DNA from 3 places in the Pseudomonas sp. 5.2 genome. Region 3 is predicted to be linked to each of the others. Evidence: predicted binding sites of a transcription regulator. Region 3 holds the regulator's gene; each other region holds the start of a gene.
The links. The regulator sigma-54, encoded in region 3, starts transcription at its own class of promoters, with help from an activator protein. The targets are predictions, from matches to a motif close to ANTGGCATNNANNTTGCTNT.
Positions count from the first base shown of each region.

Region 1: a site for sigma-54 is predicted at 1,650-1,669, ahead of nirB (nitrite reductase large subunit NirB). Genes of this name have one in related genera too.
Region 2: a site for sigma-54 is predicted at 3,352-3,371, ahead of AC5PZ0_RS13995 (CmpA/NrtA family ABC transporter substrate-binding protein). Genes of this name have one in related genera too.

Region 1 is NZ_JBYBHH010000016.1:118,962-123,911, forward strand. It holds gene AC5PZ0_RS22265 (bifunctional nitrate reductase/sulfite reductase flavoprotein subunit alpha) at 1-1,503, shown strand, start outside; gene nirB (nitrite reductase large subunit NirB) at 1,791-4,343, shown strand; gene nirD (nitrite reductase small subunit NirD) at 4,343-4,705, shown strand; gene AC5PZ0_RS22280 (2-hydroxyacid dehydrogenase) at 4,819-4,950, opposite strand, start outside.
Region 2 is NZ_JBYBHH010000008.1:18,367-23,316, forward strand. It holds gene rlmKL (bifunctional 23S rRNA (guanine(2069)-N(7))-methyltransferase RlmK/23S rRNA (guanine(2445)-N(2))-methyltransferase RlmL) at 1-1,374, opposite strand, end outside; gene rmf (ribosome modulation factor) at 1,936-2,151, shown strand; gene AC5PZ0_RS13990 (quinone-dependent dihydroorotate dehydrogenase) at 2,248-3,273, opposite strand; gene AC5PZ0_RS13995 (CmpA/NrtA family ABC transporter substrate-binding protein) at 3,413-4,627, shown strand; gene AC5PZ0_RS14000 (ANTAR domain-containing response regulator) at 4,639-4,950, shown strand, end outside.
Region 3 is NZ_JBYBHH010000010.1:113,372-118,321, forward strand. It holds gene AC5PZ0_RS16675 (KdsC family phosphatase) at 1-481, shown strand, start outside; gene lptC (LPS export ABC transporter periplasmic protein LptC) at 490-1,062, shown strand; gene lptA (lipopolysaccharide transport periplasmic protein LptA) at 1,049-1,573, shown strand; gene lptB (LPS export ABC transporter ATP-binding protein) at 1,574-2,299, shown strand; gene AC5PZ0_RS16695 (RNA polymerase factor sigma-54) at 2,475-3,968, shown strand; gene hpf (ribosome hibernation-promoting factor, HPF/YfiA family) at 4,048-4,356, shown strand; gene ptsN (PTS IIA-like nitrogen regulatory protein PtsN) at 4,369-4,833, shown strand; gene rapZ (RNase adapter RapZ) at 4,836-4,950, shown strand, end outside.

The DNA.
Region 1 (4,950 bases), on a different contig from region 3:
CGTGGCGCCGGCCTCGCGGTGCAGCTCAGTTGCATGGCAGCGGTCAGCCCGCAGCAGTTGCACGGCGCGGCCAGTGTCGTACTGATCGCCAGTACGTTTGGCGATGGCGATGCGCCCGACAGTGCGACGGCGTTCTGGCAAGCCCTGCAAGGCGAGGAGGGCGCCCATTGTGCCGACGTGCCTTACGCCGTGTTGGCCTTGGGTGACTCCAGTTACGACCAGTTTTGCGGGTTTGGCCGCAAGCTCGATCAGCGCCTGGCCGAGCTGGGCGGGCGGCGGTTGTTGCCACGGGTGGACTGCGAGCCGGACTTCGATGAGGCATTCGCCACCTGGCTCGACGCCTTGTCATCACAGTTGGGCAGCGCCGCCGCGCCCCAGGCGAGCAGCGAACCCGCGCCCGTGGAGGGCTACAGCAAGCAGCAACCCTGGTCGGCCACCTTGCTGGAAAACCGCGTGCTTAACGCCCCAGGTGCCAGCAAGGAGACTCGCCAACTGGTGTTCGATCTGTCGGGCAGCACGTTAACCTACCAGCCGGGCGATGCCTTGGGCGTATGGCCGCGCAATTGCCCGGCGTTGGTCGAGGAGTTGCTGGCACTGATGCGCCTCGATGGCCAGGCTCTGGTTGAGATCAAAGGCCAGCCTGCGCTGCCGTTGGCCGTTGCCATGCAAGCCCACCTGGAAATCGCCAAGGTCACCCCTGCGCAGTTGCAGGTGTTCAGCCAGACGGCGGCGGACCTGCGCCGGCTGATTCAGCCTGAGCACAAGGCCGAGCTGCAGAGCTGGTTGTGGGGGCGACAGTTGGCGGACGTACTGCGCGAGTTCCCGCAAGACCTGCCATTGGCCACCTGGCTTGACCTGCTCAAGCCGTTGCAGCCGCGCTTGTACTCGATCAGTTCCAGCCCGTTGGCGCACCCCGGCCAAGTTCACCTGGCGGTCTCGACGGTGCGTTACGGGCAGCGCAAAGGGGCCTGCTCGACCTTTCTGGCCGACCGTGCGCAAGGCATCAAGGTGGCGATCTTCCCGCAGGCATCGAAGCATTTTCGCCTGCCTGAGGACGACAATGTGCCGGTGATCATGGTCGGCCCAGGCACGGGTATCGCGCCGTTTCGGGCGTTTCTGGAAGAACGCGAAGCGCGTGGGGCCAGTGGGCAGAACTGGCTGTTTTTCGGTGAGCAGTCTGCGGCCAGTGACTTCTATTACCAGGCGCAGTTGCAAGCTTGGCAGGCGACCGGCCATGTGCGCCTGGATACCGCTTTCTCGCGCGACCAGCCCGAGAAAATCTATGTGCAGCAGCGCATGCACGAGCAGGGCGCTGACCTCTGGCGGTGGCTGGAGGCGGGCGCGTTCTTCTATGTGTGCGGCGATGCCCTGCGCATGGCCAAGGATGTGGACAGCGCCTTGCGCGCGATCGTCGCGCAGCATGGCGGTATGAGCGAGGCTGCGGCGGATGCGTATGTAGAGGCATTGAGCAAGGCCAAGCGCTATCGGCGCGATGTGTATTGAGTGCACCGGGATGGGGAGGGGTGCACCTTGGCTGTGCGGTTTGGGGTGCCTGTACCGGCCTCTTCGCAGCACAAGGCTGCTCCTACCGGTTCTGCACACTCCCTGTAGGAGCAGCCTTGTGCTGCGAAGAGGCCCACAGGGCAGTATTTGGCACACTCCCTGCTTTATCAGCTTCACAACACGCCCCACTGATCAACGGCGATCAACCAGGGGCACACCCTGATGAGTACAGGCAAAGGCGCCTGGAGCTTCGGCTCCAGGCGTTTTTTTTTGATCGAGGATCGGCTATGAAGGCAACAGCGAACGGCGGACAACGCGAGAAACTGGTCATTGTCGGCAACGGCATGGTCGGCCACCACTGCGTCGAGCAACTGATCGAGCGGGGCGCCTTGGAGCGGTTCGAGGTGCGGGTGTTCGGCGAAGAACGCCAACGTGCCTACGACCGTGTGCACCTGTCCGAGTACTTCGGCGGCAGCTGTGCCGAAACCCTGGCCCTGTGCGAGCAAGGCTTCTATACCCGCCAAGGCGTGCACCTGCACCTGGGCGAGCCTGTGCTGGAGATCGACCGCGCGCGCTGCGAAGTGGTCACCGCCGAAGGCCGCTATGGCTACGACCAGTTGATCCTGGCCACCGGCTCATACCCCTTCGTACCCCCGATCGAAGGCTCCAGCGGCAATGCCCGCCTGGTCTACCGCACTCTCGACGACCTCGACGCCATCCGCGCCGCCGCCCAGGGTGCCCGCCGAGGGGTGGTGGTCGGCGGGGGCTTGTTGGGCCTTGAAGCCGCCAATGCGCTGAAGTCGCTCGGCCTGGAAGCCCATGTGGTGGAGTTCGCCCCTCGGCTGATGCCGGTGCAGTTGGACGGCGAGGGCGGCGCGGCGCTCAAGGCGCAGATCGAGGCCTTGGGCGTGGGCGTGCACCTGTCCCGCGCCACCCAGTCGATCAGCGCCGGTGAGGCGTATCGCTACCGCATGAACTTCGACGGCGGCGAGCACCTGGAAACCGACCTGATCGTGTTCTCTGCCGGTATCCGCCCGCAAGATGCCCTGGGCCGCGCGTGCGGGCTGGAGATTGCCGCCCGTGGCGGGGTGGTGATCGACAATCACTGCCGCACCCATGACGCCCGCATCTTCGCCATCGGCGAGTGCGCTTCATGGAATGGCAGCGTGTTCGGCTTGGTCGCGCCGGGCTACAGCATGGCGCGCAACCTGGCGGCGCTGCTGGTGGGCGATGAAGCGGTGCCGTTCACCGGCGCCGACATGTCGACCAAGCTCAAGCTGCTGGGCGTGGATGTCGGCTCGATCGGCGATGCCCATGGCGCTACGCCGGGCTCACGCAGCTACCGCTTCATCGACGAAGCCAATGCGGCCTATCGCCGGCTGGTGGTGGATGCCAGTGGCAAGCATGTGCTCGGCGCGGTGCTGGTCGGTGACAACAGCTACTACGATACCCTGCTGCAGTACGCGCAAAACGGCATCGCCCTGCCTGCCGACCCGGCCGCCCTGATTTTGCCGCAAACAGGCGGCGCGCCGGCCTTGGGCGCCGATGCGCTGCCCGACAGCGCAACCATTTGCTCGTGCCACAACGTCAGCAAGGGCGCAGTCTGCGCCGCTATCGACAGCGGCTGCAGCGACCTCGCTGCGGTCAAGGGGTGCACCAAAGCGGCCAGCGGTTGCGGCGGCTGTGCGGCCCTGCTCAAGCAGGTGTTCGAGCACGAACTGACCGCCCGCGGCGTGACCGTCGACAAAAGCCTGTGCGAACACTTTGCCTACACCCGCCAGGAGCTTTACGGGCTGGTGCGGGTTGGCGGCATCCGCACCTTCAATGACCTGCTCGCGCGTCATGGCAAAGGCCATGTCGGTTGCGATATCTGCAAGCCGGCGGTGGGCAATATCCTCGCCTCGTGCTGGAACCAGCCGATCATGGACCCGGCGCTGGTGCCGCTGCAGGACACCAACGACACCTTCATGGCCAACATGCAGAAAAACGGCACCTATTCGGTGGTGCCGCGCATCCCTGGTGGCGAAATCACCCCGGACAAGCTGATCGTGATCGGCCAGGTGGCAAAAAAGTACGACCTCTACACCAAGATCACCGGTGGCCAACGCATCGACCTGTTCGGCGCTCAGCTGCACGAGTTGCCGCTGATCTGGGGCGAGTTGATCGAAGCCGGTTTCGAGACGGGCCATGCCTACGGCAAGTCGACCCGCACGGTGAAGTCGTGCGTGGGCAGCACCTGGTGCCGTTACGGTGTGCAGGACAGCGTCGCCATGGCCCTGCGCCTGGAAGACCGCTACAAGGGCCTGCGCAGCCCGCACAAGCTCAAGTTCGCGGTGTCTGGCTGCACCCGCGAGTGCGCCGAGGCGCAGAGCAAGGACATCGGCGTGATCGCCACCGACAAGGGCTGGAACCTGTACGTGTGCGGCAACGGCGGCATGCGCCCGCGCCACGCCGAGCTGTTTGCCACCGACCTGGACGACGAGACCCTGGTGCGCCTGATCGACCGTGTGCTGATGTTCTACATCCGCACTGCCGACAAACTGCAGCGCACCTCGGTCTGGCGCGAAAGCCTGGAGGGCGGGCTGGACTACCTCAAGCAGGTGATCCTCGACGACAGCCTGGGCCTGGCCGCCGAGCTTGAGGCGCAGATGCAGCATGTGGTCGACCACTATGAATGCGAATGGGCCAATGCCCTCAACGACCCGGAGAAGCTCAAGCGCTTCCGCACCTTCGTCAACGACCACCGCGCCGACCCGGACGTGCACTTCGTCCGCGAACGCGATCAGCGCCGCCCAGCGGCACCGCTGCACCTGATCCCCACTGCCGAGGAGGCTGTCTGATGAACCTGTCCAATACTGCTGTAGCCCACCAGACGAACTGGCAGACAGTCTGCCAAGCGCGCGACCTGGTAGCCGACTCCGGCGTGGTGGTGTGGCACGAGGGGGCCCAGGTGGCGCTGTTCTACTTGCCGGGTCAGGAACAGCCACTGTATGCGCTGGACAACCGCGACCCGCGCTCGGGTGCCAACATCATTGGCCGTGGGTTGGTGGGTAGCTTGCAGGGTGAGTTGGTGGTGGCGGCGCCGCTGTACAAACAGCATTTCAGCCTGCACAGCGGGGAATGCCTGGAAGATGCCGGGCAGCGGCTGCGGGTGTGGCCGGTGCGGCTGAACGGGGAGGCTGTGGAAGTGGCGGTGGGCTGATCTGCATCGTGCAACTGTACCGGCCCTTTCGCGGGCAAGTCGGACCGCCGCACCGCCGCTCCTACTATCCCTGTGGGAGCGGGCTTGCCCGCGAAGGGGCCGGTACAGGCCGCTTAGATAACCAACCCCTGTGGTGTACGCCCGGCAAACACATCCACCAGGCTTGCCACCACCATTTCGCCCATGCGCGTGCGGGTCTGCACGGTGGCGCTGGCTCGGTGCGGCTGCAGCACCACATCCTCGCG
Region 2 (4,950 bases), on a different contig from region 3:
CTCGGGCATGTCGGCATCGTACAGGCGGTAGCAGTCGACCTGCTCGCGACGGGCCCACTTGCCCAGTTGCTTGAGGTTCTTCTGCAGGCGGTTGGCGAACATCTGCGCGCCTTCCGACAAACGCGCCGGTTCGCTGGCCTGCGGCTCCTGACGACGGGCATCGGTGGGTTCAGCCTGGGCGTCACGGCGCTCGCCAGTCACGAACTGGTCAGGCTGCACCTTGAACAGCAGCAGCTTGCACGGCAATGCACCGTTCCAGAAGGCGTATTGCTTGTGGCTGCGAATGCCCATGCGCTTGCCCAACTCCGGTGCCCCGGTGAACACCGCGGCTTCCCAGCCCATGCACGCCTGGCGCAGACGCTCGCCAAGGTTCTGGTAGAGGTACAACAGGCTGGCTTCGTCACCCAGACGCTCGCCGTACGGCGGGTTGCTGATCACCAGGCCTTTCTGGTTCTGGTCAGGCCGCGGCTCGAAGGTGCTGACCTCGCCCTGGTAGATCTTGACCCAGTCGCTCAGGCCCGCGCGCTCGACGTTGTTGCGCCCCGGCTGGATCAGCCGCGGGTCGGCCTCGTAGCCACGGATCCACAGCGGTGGCTTGGCCAAACCGGCCTGCGCACGCGCTTGCCCCTCGTCGTGAACCTTGCGCCACAGGGCCGGCACATGGCCAAGCCAGGCGCTGAAGCCCCAGCGTTCGCGCTTGAGGTTAGGGGCGATGTCGGCGGCGATCATGGCGGCTTCGACCAGGAAGGTACCCACACCGCACATCGGGTCGGCCAGAGCGCCGCCTTCGGCAGCGATGCGTGGCCAGCCGGCGCGGATCAGCACGGCTGCCGCGAGGTTTTCCTTGAGCGGCGCGGCGCCTTGCTGCAGGCGATAGCCGCGCTGGTGCAGGCTGTGGCCGGACAGATCGAGCGAGAGAATCGCCTCGCCACGGTCCAGACGCAGGTGCACGCGCACATCGGGGTCGATCTTTTCCACCGACGGGCGCAGGCCTTCGCGGTTGCGCAGCTTGTCGACGATGGCGTCCTTGACCTTGAGCGCACCGAAGTGGGTGTTGTCGATGCCCGAGCCATGGCCACTGAATTCCACCGCAAGGGTGCCGTCGGCCGCCAGGTGGTCTGCCCAGTCAACCGCGTTGACGCCGTCGTAGAGGTCGTCGGCGTTCTTCATGTTGAAGCGCTTGAGAACCAGCAACACCCGGTTCGCCAGGCGCGACCACAGGCACAGGCGGTAGGCGGTTTCCATGTCGGCGGCGCCGCGAATGGCCGAGGTGTGCTCACGCACTTCATCGAGGCCGAGGCCCTTTGCCTCTTCAGCGAGCAGGCCTTCCAGGCCTTTGGGGCAGGTGAGGTAAATTTCGAAACGGTCCGACATGAGTATTCCAGAGCCTTGGGCTATTTGACTGACGAGGCGACGCATCGCCCCGCGATGTTTGCCCGAACACCCTTCCAGCAGGCATCCGAGTGGCCATTGCCTGCGCGCAATTGTGCAGCGCAACAACCGGGCCGCCTGACCGACCAGCACTTCACCAGGGGCAAAGACAGCTTAGATCATCAGGCAGTATTAAAAATTCGAGCGATGCAGGGGCCGATGTGACCCTTCGTCGCATTTCAAAATAATTCTGTCATGGCGCAGCGACGCTGGCGAAATGACGTCAATGATTGGCAAACCCCAATCATTGCGGGCTCAGCGACAAATAAGGTTGAGTCGCATTTATTTACTTATCCCTTCACCCTTAGAAACGTTACGTCCTTATGACAAATTGATCATTCACACTGTGACGCGCATTCGTTAGAAATGGTCTCAGGCCGCTTCGCAACGAGGCGGCACCTTCAGCTCGCCACGCCGGCAGCGAGCGCAAACCGGCAGAAAGACTCTGCCCGGCCTCGGAGAGGCCGACGGGACATTACAGTCAACAAGTGAGGGCAACACCCTATGAGAAGACTTAAGCGTGATCCGTTGGAAAGAGCATATTCACGTGGCTACCAATACGGGGTCACCGGCAAATCCCGCGAACTTTGCCCTTTCAATCTTCCTTCTGTTCGCCAAGCCTGGATCAACGGCTGGCGCGAAGGTCGCGGTGATAACTGGGACGGCATGACTGGCACCGCTGGCATCCATAGACTCAACGAAAATCACGCCGTTGGCTGATCGAGGACACTGAATTCGATTTACCAAGCACGCCCCATCCGGGCGGCGGGCGAAGGCCCAGGGGCCCCTTGATGGGGCCCTTTTTATGCCCGCGATTTATGCGCGTGGCAGAGCGGCAATCGCATCGACCGATTCGCGAATCAGCGCCGGCCCCTTATAAATGAAGCCCGAGTAAATCTGTACCAGGCTGGCACCCGCAGCGATTTTCTCGGCGGCGTGGCGCCCCTCGGTAATGCCACCCGCCGCAATGATCGGCAGCTTGCCGCCCAGCTCACCGGCCAACACCTTCACCGTGTGGGTGCTCTTCTCAAGCACCGGCGCCCCCGACAGACCACCGGCTTCGCCGCCATAAGGCAAGTGCTCGACGCCTTCGCGGCTCAGGGTGGTGTTGGTAGCGATCACCGCATCCATGCCCGATTCCATCAGCGCAGCAGCCACCAGTGCGGTTTCTTCGTCGCTCATGTCAGGGGCAATCTTGATCGCCAAAGGCACGCGCTTGCCGTGCGTGACTGCCAACTGCTCACGGCGCTCGGCCAAGGCATCGAGCAACTGCTTCAGCGAGTCACCAAACTGCAGGCTGCGCAGGCCCGGTGTGTTCGGCGAGCTGACATTGACGGTGATGTAGGTGGCTTCGGTGTAGACCTTGTCCAGGCAGATCAAGTAATCATCGACCGCCCGCTCGACCGGGGTGTCGAAGTTCTTGCCGATGTTGATGCCCAGTACGCCGTTGTAGCGCGATGCCCGCACGCGCTCGAGCAGGTGATCGACGCCCAGGTTGTTGAAGCCCATGCGGTTGATGATCGCCGTTGCCTCTGGCAGACGGAAGATCCGCGGCTTCGGGTTGCCGGGTTGCGGGCGCGGCGTGACGGTACCGATCTCGACGAAGCCGAAGCCCAGTTGGGCGAAGCCGTCGATTGCCGCGCCGTTCTTGTCCAGGCCAGCGGCGAGGCCCACCGGGTTGGCAAAGTTCAAGCCCATGACCGACACCGGCAACGCCGCCGGCTGTTTGCACAGCATGCCGTTGAGGCCGAGACGGCCACCGGCACCGATCAGGTCCAGGGACAGGTCGTGGGAGGTTTCCGGGGAAAGCTTGAACAGCAGCTGGCGGGCCAGGGTATACATGGGCGGGCAAGGCTCGGGGTGAATGAAGGGGCGATTATAGCCAGCGCACGGCTGGCATGACAGTAAATCCTCGGGCCGCTTGGCACATGCGTTGCTTCGCTTAACACACACTGCCTTTTCAGTACGGGCGAGGATCCTTGTGAACACAGCACCCCGAGCAACGCCCCTGGCCTGGGTCAACGGCAGCGACGCACCGGAAAAAACCAGCCTGAACATTGGCTTCATGGCCCTGACCGACTGCGCCTCGGTGGTGGTCGCCGCCACCCAGGGCTTTGCCCAGCAACACGGCCTGACCCTCAACCTCAAGCGCCAGGGCTCTTGGGCGGGGCTGCGCGACAAACTGGTCAGCGGCGAACTGGATGCCGCGCACTGCCTGTATGGCCTGGCCTATGCCGTGCACCTGGGCATTGGCGGTGTGCCTGCCAGCGACATGGCTGTACTCATGGGGCTGAACCAGAATGCCCAGGCCATCAACCTGTCCCCGGCTTTGCAACGCAAAGGCGTGACCAGCCCTGAGGCATTGGCGCGCCTGGTGCACCAGCAGGGTGCACGCCTGACCTTTGCCCAGACCTTCCCCACCGGCACCCACGCCATGTGGTTGTACTACTGGCTGGCGAGCCAGGGCATCCACCCGCTGCGCGATGTCGACAGCGTGGTGGTGCCGCCCGCGCAGATGGCCGCGCATATCCAGGCTGGCCGCATCGACGGGTTTTGTGCAGGCGAACCTTGGGCGGCGGATGCCGTCGCCAAGGGCCAGGGCTTTACCCTGGCAACCAGCCAGTCGATCTGGCCAGACCACCCGGAAAAGGTGCTCGCTTGCGCCCGCGCCTTCGCCGAGCAGTACCCCAACAGCGCCCGCGCCCTGATCAAGGCGATCCTCGCAGCCAGCCGCTTCATCGAGCAAAGCCCCGAGAACCGCCGCAGCACCGCGCAGTTGCTCAGCGGCAGTGCTTACCTGGACACGCCGACGAGCACTATCGAGCCCCGCCTGCTGGGTGACTACCAAGACGGGCTGGGCAACCAGTGGCAAGACCCCCACGCTTTGCGCCTGTTCGACCAGGGCCGGGCCAACCTGCCGTATTTGTCCGACGGCATGTGGTTCATGACCCAGTTCCGCCGCTGGGGACTATTGCGAGACGACCCCGACTACCTCGTCGTGGCCAGCCAGGTCCAGCAACTGGCGCTTTACCACGAAGCGGCAGACGCCCTAGGCATAGCGTGCCTTGAGCAACCGATGCGAAGCAGCCTGCTGATCGACGGCACCCGTTGGGACGGCAGTGACCCCTACGGCTATGCCCGCAGCTTCAGCCTGCACGCCTTGGGCGACACACCCGAAGCCCGCGTTGGCCTGTGAGGGGGATGAACATGCTGCGTATCCTGCTGATCGACGACACTCAAAACAAACTGGGCCGGCTCAAGGCCGCCTTGAGCGAGGCCGGTTTCGACGTGATCGAAGCCCCTGGTCTGACCATCGATTTGCCCGCCTGCGTCGAAACGGTGCATCCGGACGTCGTGTTGATCGATACCGACTCACCGGACCGCGACGTGATGGAACACGTGGTACTGGTCAGCCGCGACCGACCGCGGCCTATCGTACTGTTTACCGACGAGCATGACCCCGGCGTGATGCGCCAGGCGATCCAGGCGGGGGTCAGCGCCTATATCGTCGAGGGCATT
Region 3 (4,950 bases):
CGTGTTCGACGTTGACGGCGTGCTCACCGACGGCCGCCTGTACTTCCTCGAAGACGGCAGCGAGTTCAAGACCTTCAACACCCTCGACGGCCAGGGCATCAAGATGCTCATGGCATCGGGCGTGACCACGGCAATTATCAGTGGGCGCAAAACCCCGGTGGTCGAGCGCCGTGCGAAAAACCTCGGCATCCCGCACCTGTACCAGGGCCGCGAGGACAAATTGGTGGTACTCGACGGCTTGCTCGCCGAACTCGGCCTAAGCTATGAACAAGTCGCCTACCTGGGCGACGACCTGCCCGACCTGCCGGTGATCCGCCGGGTCGGCCTGGGCATGGCGGTGGCCAACGCCGCCCCCTTCGTTCGCCAACATGCGCACGGGGTGACCCAGGCCCGCGGCGGTGAAGGCGCGGCGCGTGAATTTTGTGAACTGATCATGCAGGCCCAGGGCACCCTGGACGCTGCCAACGCACATTACCTTTAAGGCTGCTCATGTTCAGCAAGAAAGCCCGCAATATTGTGCTGCTCTTGGCCATCGGCGCCCTGCTGGCGGCGATCGGCTACTGGAATGTCAGCCCCGAGAGCTTCCTCGACCAGCCCACGGCCCAGGTCGACGAGAGCGCCATCGACTACTACGCGATCAATGCCCACAGCGTGCAGTTCCTGCCCGACGGCAAGTTGCAGTACGAAATGACCGCCGACAAGGTCGAACACCTGACGGCCACCGAGGTCACACTGGTGACCACGCCAGACCTGCACATGTACCGCGGCACCGAGTACCCGTGGCACGTGCAAAGCGTCCGTGCCGAGGTCAACCCGGACGGCACCGAGGTCGAGCTGATCGACCAGGTGCGCATTGCCCGCACCGACGAAAAGAAGCGTGAAACGATTATCACCAGCTCACGCATGACCGTATTCCCGCAGAAGCAATATGCGCAGACCGAGCAAGCCGTTAGAATCGACGGCGCCGGTGGCACGACCACGGGCAAAGGAATGAAAGCGTATTTGAAAGAAGGCAGGATGGACCTGCTCTCTAACGTAAGAGGACAGTATGAGGCTCGTTAAAACCCTCCCCCTTTTGCTCAGCCTGAGCGCAGCACTGGGAAGCGCGAGCGCCTTCGCACTGCCGACCGACCGTGACCAGCCTATCCGCATCCAGGCCGACAACGCGCACCTGGACGACAAGCAAGGCGTGGCCACCTACACCGGTGACGTCATCATCACCCAAGGTTCGATGATGATCAAAGGCAACACCGTGACCATGACCCGCGCCGCCAATGGCGACATCGACGTGGTCACCTCGGTGGGCAACCTGGCCTACTTCGAACAGCAGCAGAGCACCGCCAAGCCGGACAAGATGAAAGGCTGGGCCGTGACCATTCAGTACCAGGCGCAGAAAGACACGGTGATCCTCACCGACCGCGCCAAGGTCGAGAATGAAGGCAACACCACTGAAGGCGAGAAGATCGTCTACAACACCAAGACCCAGGTTGCGACCGCCGGTCGTGGTGGCAACGTGACTCAACCACGTCAGCGCATCGACATGGTGATCCAGCCGAAGAAGAAGGCCGAGTAAATGGCAACCCTCAAAGCCCAGCACCTGGCCAAGAGCTACAAGGGTCGGCAAGTCGTGCGCGACGTCAGCCTGTCGATCGACAGCGGCCAGATCGTCGGCCTGCTCGGCCCTAACGGCGCCGGCAAGACCACCTGCTTCTACATGATCGTCGGCCTGGTCCAGGCTGAGCAAGGGCGCGTGCTGATCGACAACCTCGATGTCAGCCACCAGCCCATGCACGGTCGCGCGCGTGCCGGTATCGGCTACCTGCCGCAGGAAGCTTCGATCTTCCGCAAGCTGTCGGTGGCCGACAACATCATGGCGATCCTCGAGACCCGCAAGGAGCTCGACCGCGACGGCCGCCGCAAGGAGCTGGAAAGCCTGCTGCAGGAGTTCCACATCAGCCACATCCGCGACAACCTCGGCATGAGCCTCTCGGGTGGCGAACGCCGCCGTGTCGAGATCGCACGCGCCCTGGCGACCGCCCCGAAGTTCATCCTGCTCGACGAACCCTTCGCGGGCGTCGACCCGATTTCCGTCGGTGACATCAAGCAGATCATCCACCACCTCAAGGCCAAGGGGATCGGCGTACTGATTACCGACCACAACGTGCGTGAGACCTTGGATATCTGCGAAACCGCCTATATCGTCAATGATGGCCGACTGATCGCCGAAGGCGACGCCGAGACCATCCTGGCCAACGAACTGGTCAAAGAGGTTTACCTGGGTCACGAGTTCCGGCTCTGACCCCGGGACGCACCTGGAGCACTGGCAAATCGACCCTGTCGGGGTTTAAGTTGTTACGGTGCTCTAGGCAAACGCTACAATTTAAGGCATAAAACTTGCTTGAATTTGGCGCTCCGGCGCCCTCGTGTAGTGGATGGCGCATGCGCGCCGGCGAACAAGGTATTAAGCCCCTGCCATGAAACCATCGCTCGTCCTAAAAATGGGCCAGCAACTGACGATGACTCCTCAGTTGCAACAGGCCATCCGCCTCCTCCAGCTCTCTACCCTGGACCTCCAACAGGAAATCCAGGAAGCGCTGGAATCGAACCCGATGCTCGAACGTCAGGAAGACGGCGAGGACTTCGACAACAGCGACCCGATGGCCGATAACGCCGAGAACAAACCGGCCGCCGAAGTCCAGGACAACAGCTTCCAGGAAAGCACCAACAGTGCCGAAAACCTGGAAGACGGCGAGTGGAGCGAGCGAATCCCCAACGAGCTGCCCGTCGATACCGCCTGGGAAGACATCTACCAGACCAGCGCCAGCAGCCTGCCGAGCAACGATGACGACGAGTGGGACTTCACCACCCGCACATCGGCCGGCGAAAGCCTGCAAAGCCACCTGCTGTGGCAGTTGAACCTGGCGCCGATGTCCGACACCGATCGCCTGATCGCCGTCACCCTGATCGACAGCATCAATGGCCAGGGCTACCTCGAAGACACCCTCGAAGAGATCTGCGCCGGTTTCGACCCCGAACTGGATATCGAGCTGGACGAGGTCGAAGCAGTCCTGCACCGTATTCAGCAGTTCGAGCCTGCCGGCATCGCCGCACGCAACCTGGGCGAATGCCTGCTGCTGCAACTGCGCCAGCTACCGGCCAGCACGCCGTGGATGGCCGAGGCCAAACGCCTGGTCACCGACTTCATCGACCTGCTGGGCAGCCGCGACTACAGCCAGCTGATGCGGCGCATGAAGATCAAGGAAGACGAGCTGCGCCAGGTCATCGAGCTGGTGCAAAGCCTCAACCCGCGCCCTGGCTCGCAGATCGAATCGAGCGAGCCCGAGTACGTCGTGCCCGACGTCATCGTGCGCAAGGACAGCGACCGCTGGCTGGTGGAGCTGAACCAGGAAGCCATCCCGCGCCTGCGCGTCAACCCGCAGTACGCAGGCTTTGTCCGCCGCGCCGACACCAGCGCCGACAACACCTTCATGCGCAATCAGCTGCAAGAAGCGCGCTGGTTCATCAAGAGCCTGCAAAGCCGCAACGAAACCCTGATGAAAGTAGCCACGCAGATCGTCGAGCATCAGCGCGGCTTCCTCGACCATGGCGACGAAGCGATGAAGCCGTTGGTCCTGCATGACATCGCCGAAGCCGTCGGCATGCACGAGTCGACCATTTCGCGGGTTACCACGCAAAAATACATGCACACGCCCCGCGGCATCTACGAACTGAAATACTTTTTCTCAAGCCACGTCAGCACCGCTGAAGGCGGAGAATGCTCGTCCACAGCGATCCGCGCGATCATCAAGAAACTGGTTGCGGCGGAAAATCAGAAAAAGCCATTGAGTGACAGCAAGATCGCTGGTTTACTGGAGGCACAAGGCATCCAGGTAGCCCGTCGCACCGTCGCCAAGTACCGCGAGTCTCTCGGCATCGCACCGTCGAGCGAGCGCAAGCGACTGATGTAGCACCTGGTATGTGCCACAGCGTTTTTGGGGCAGGTGCAAGACTTGCCTCTTTATGCACGGGCAATAAAGGAGAAGCTGTATGCAAGTCAATATCAGTGGACAGCATGTAGAAGTCACCCAGCCGCTGCGCGATTATGTGCTTGAAAAGCTCGCCCGCGTGGAAAGTCACTTCGACAAGATCACTAACGTGCAGGTCATCATGAAGGTCGAGAAGCTGCAGCAGAAGGTCGAAGCGACCCTGCAGATTCCGGGCGGTGAAGTGGTAGCCAACGCGGAACACGAAGACATGTATGCAGCGATCGACGCCTTGGCCGACAAGCTCGACCGCCAACTGAAAAAACACAAGGAAAAACAGCAAAGCCTGCTGCAAGGTGCAGCTGCCCGCTGATCCCCCTCATCCATGATCCGACTTGAAACCATCCTGACCCCCGGCCGTTCCCTCGTGAACGTGCCGGGCGGCAGTAAGAAGCGCGCCCTCGAAAAGGTCGCCACCGTCATCGCCGAACAAGTGCCAGAGCTGGAGATGCAAGACGTCTTCGAAAAACTGGTCGCCCGTGAAAAACTCGGTTCGACCGGGTTCGGCAACGGCATCGCCATCCCCCACTGCCGACTCGAAGGATGCACCGCCCCGGTCAGCGCACTGCTGCACCTGGAGGCGCCGATCGACTACGACGCCATCGATGGCGCACCCGTGGACCTGCTGTTCGTCCTGCTGGTGCCCGAAGCTGCCACCGATGCGCACCTGGAACTGCTGCGCCAGATCGCCAGCATGCTCGATCGCAAAGAGGTCCGTGATCGTCTGCGTGCCGCCAGCAGTAACGAGGCCCTGTACCAGGTTGTCCTGGACGTACAGAACGAGCACTGAACATGCACCTGATCATCGTCAGCGGCCGGTCCGGCTCCGGCAAGAGCACCGCCCTCGATGTCCTGGAAGACAACGGTTTCTATTGCATCGACAACCTTCCCGCCGGGCTGCTGCCGC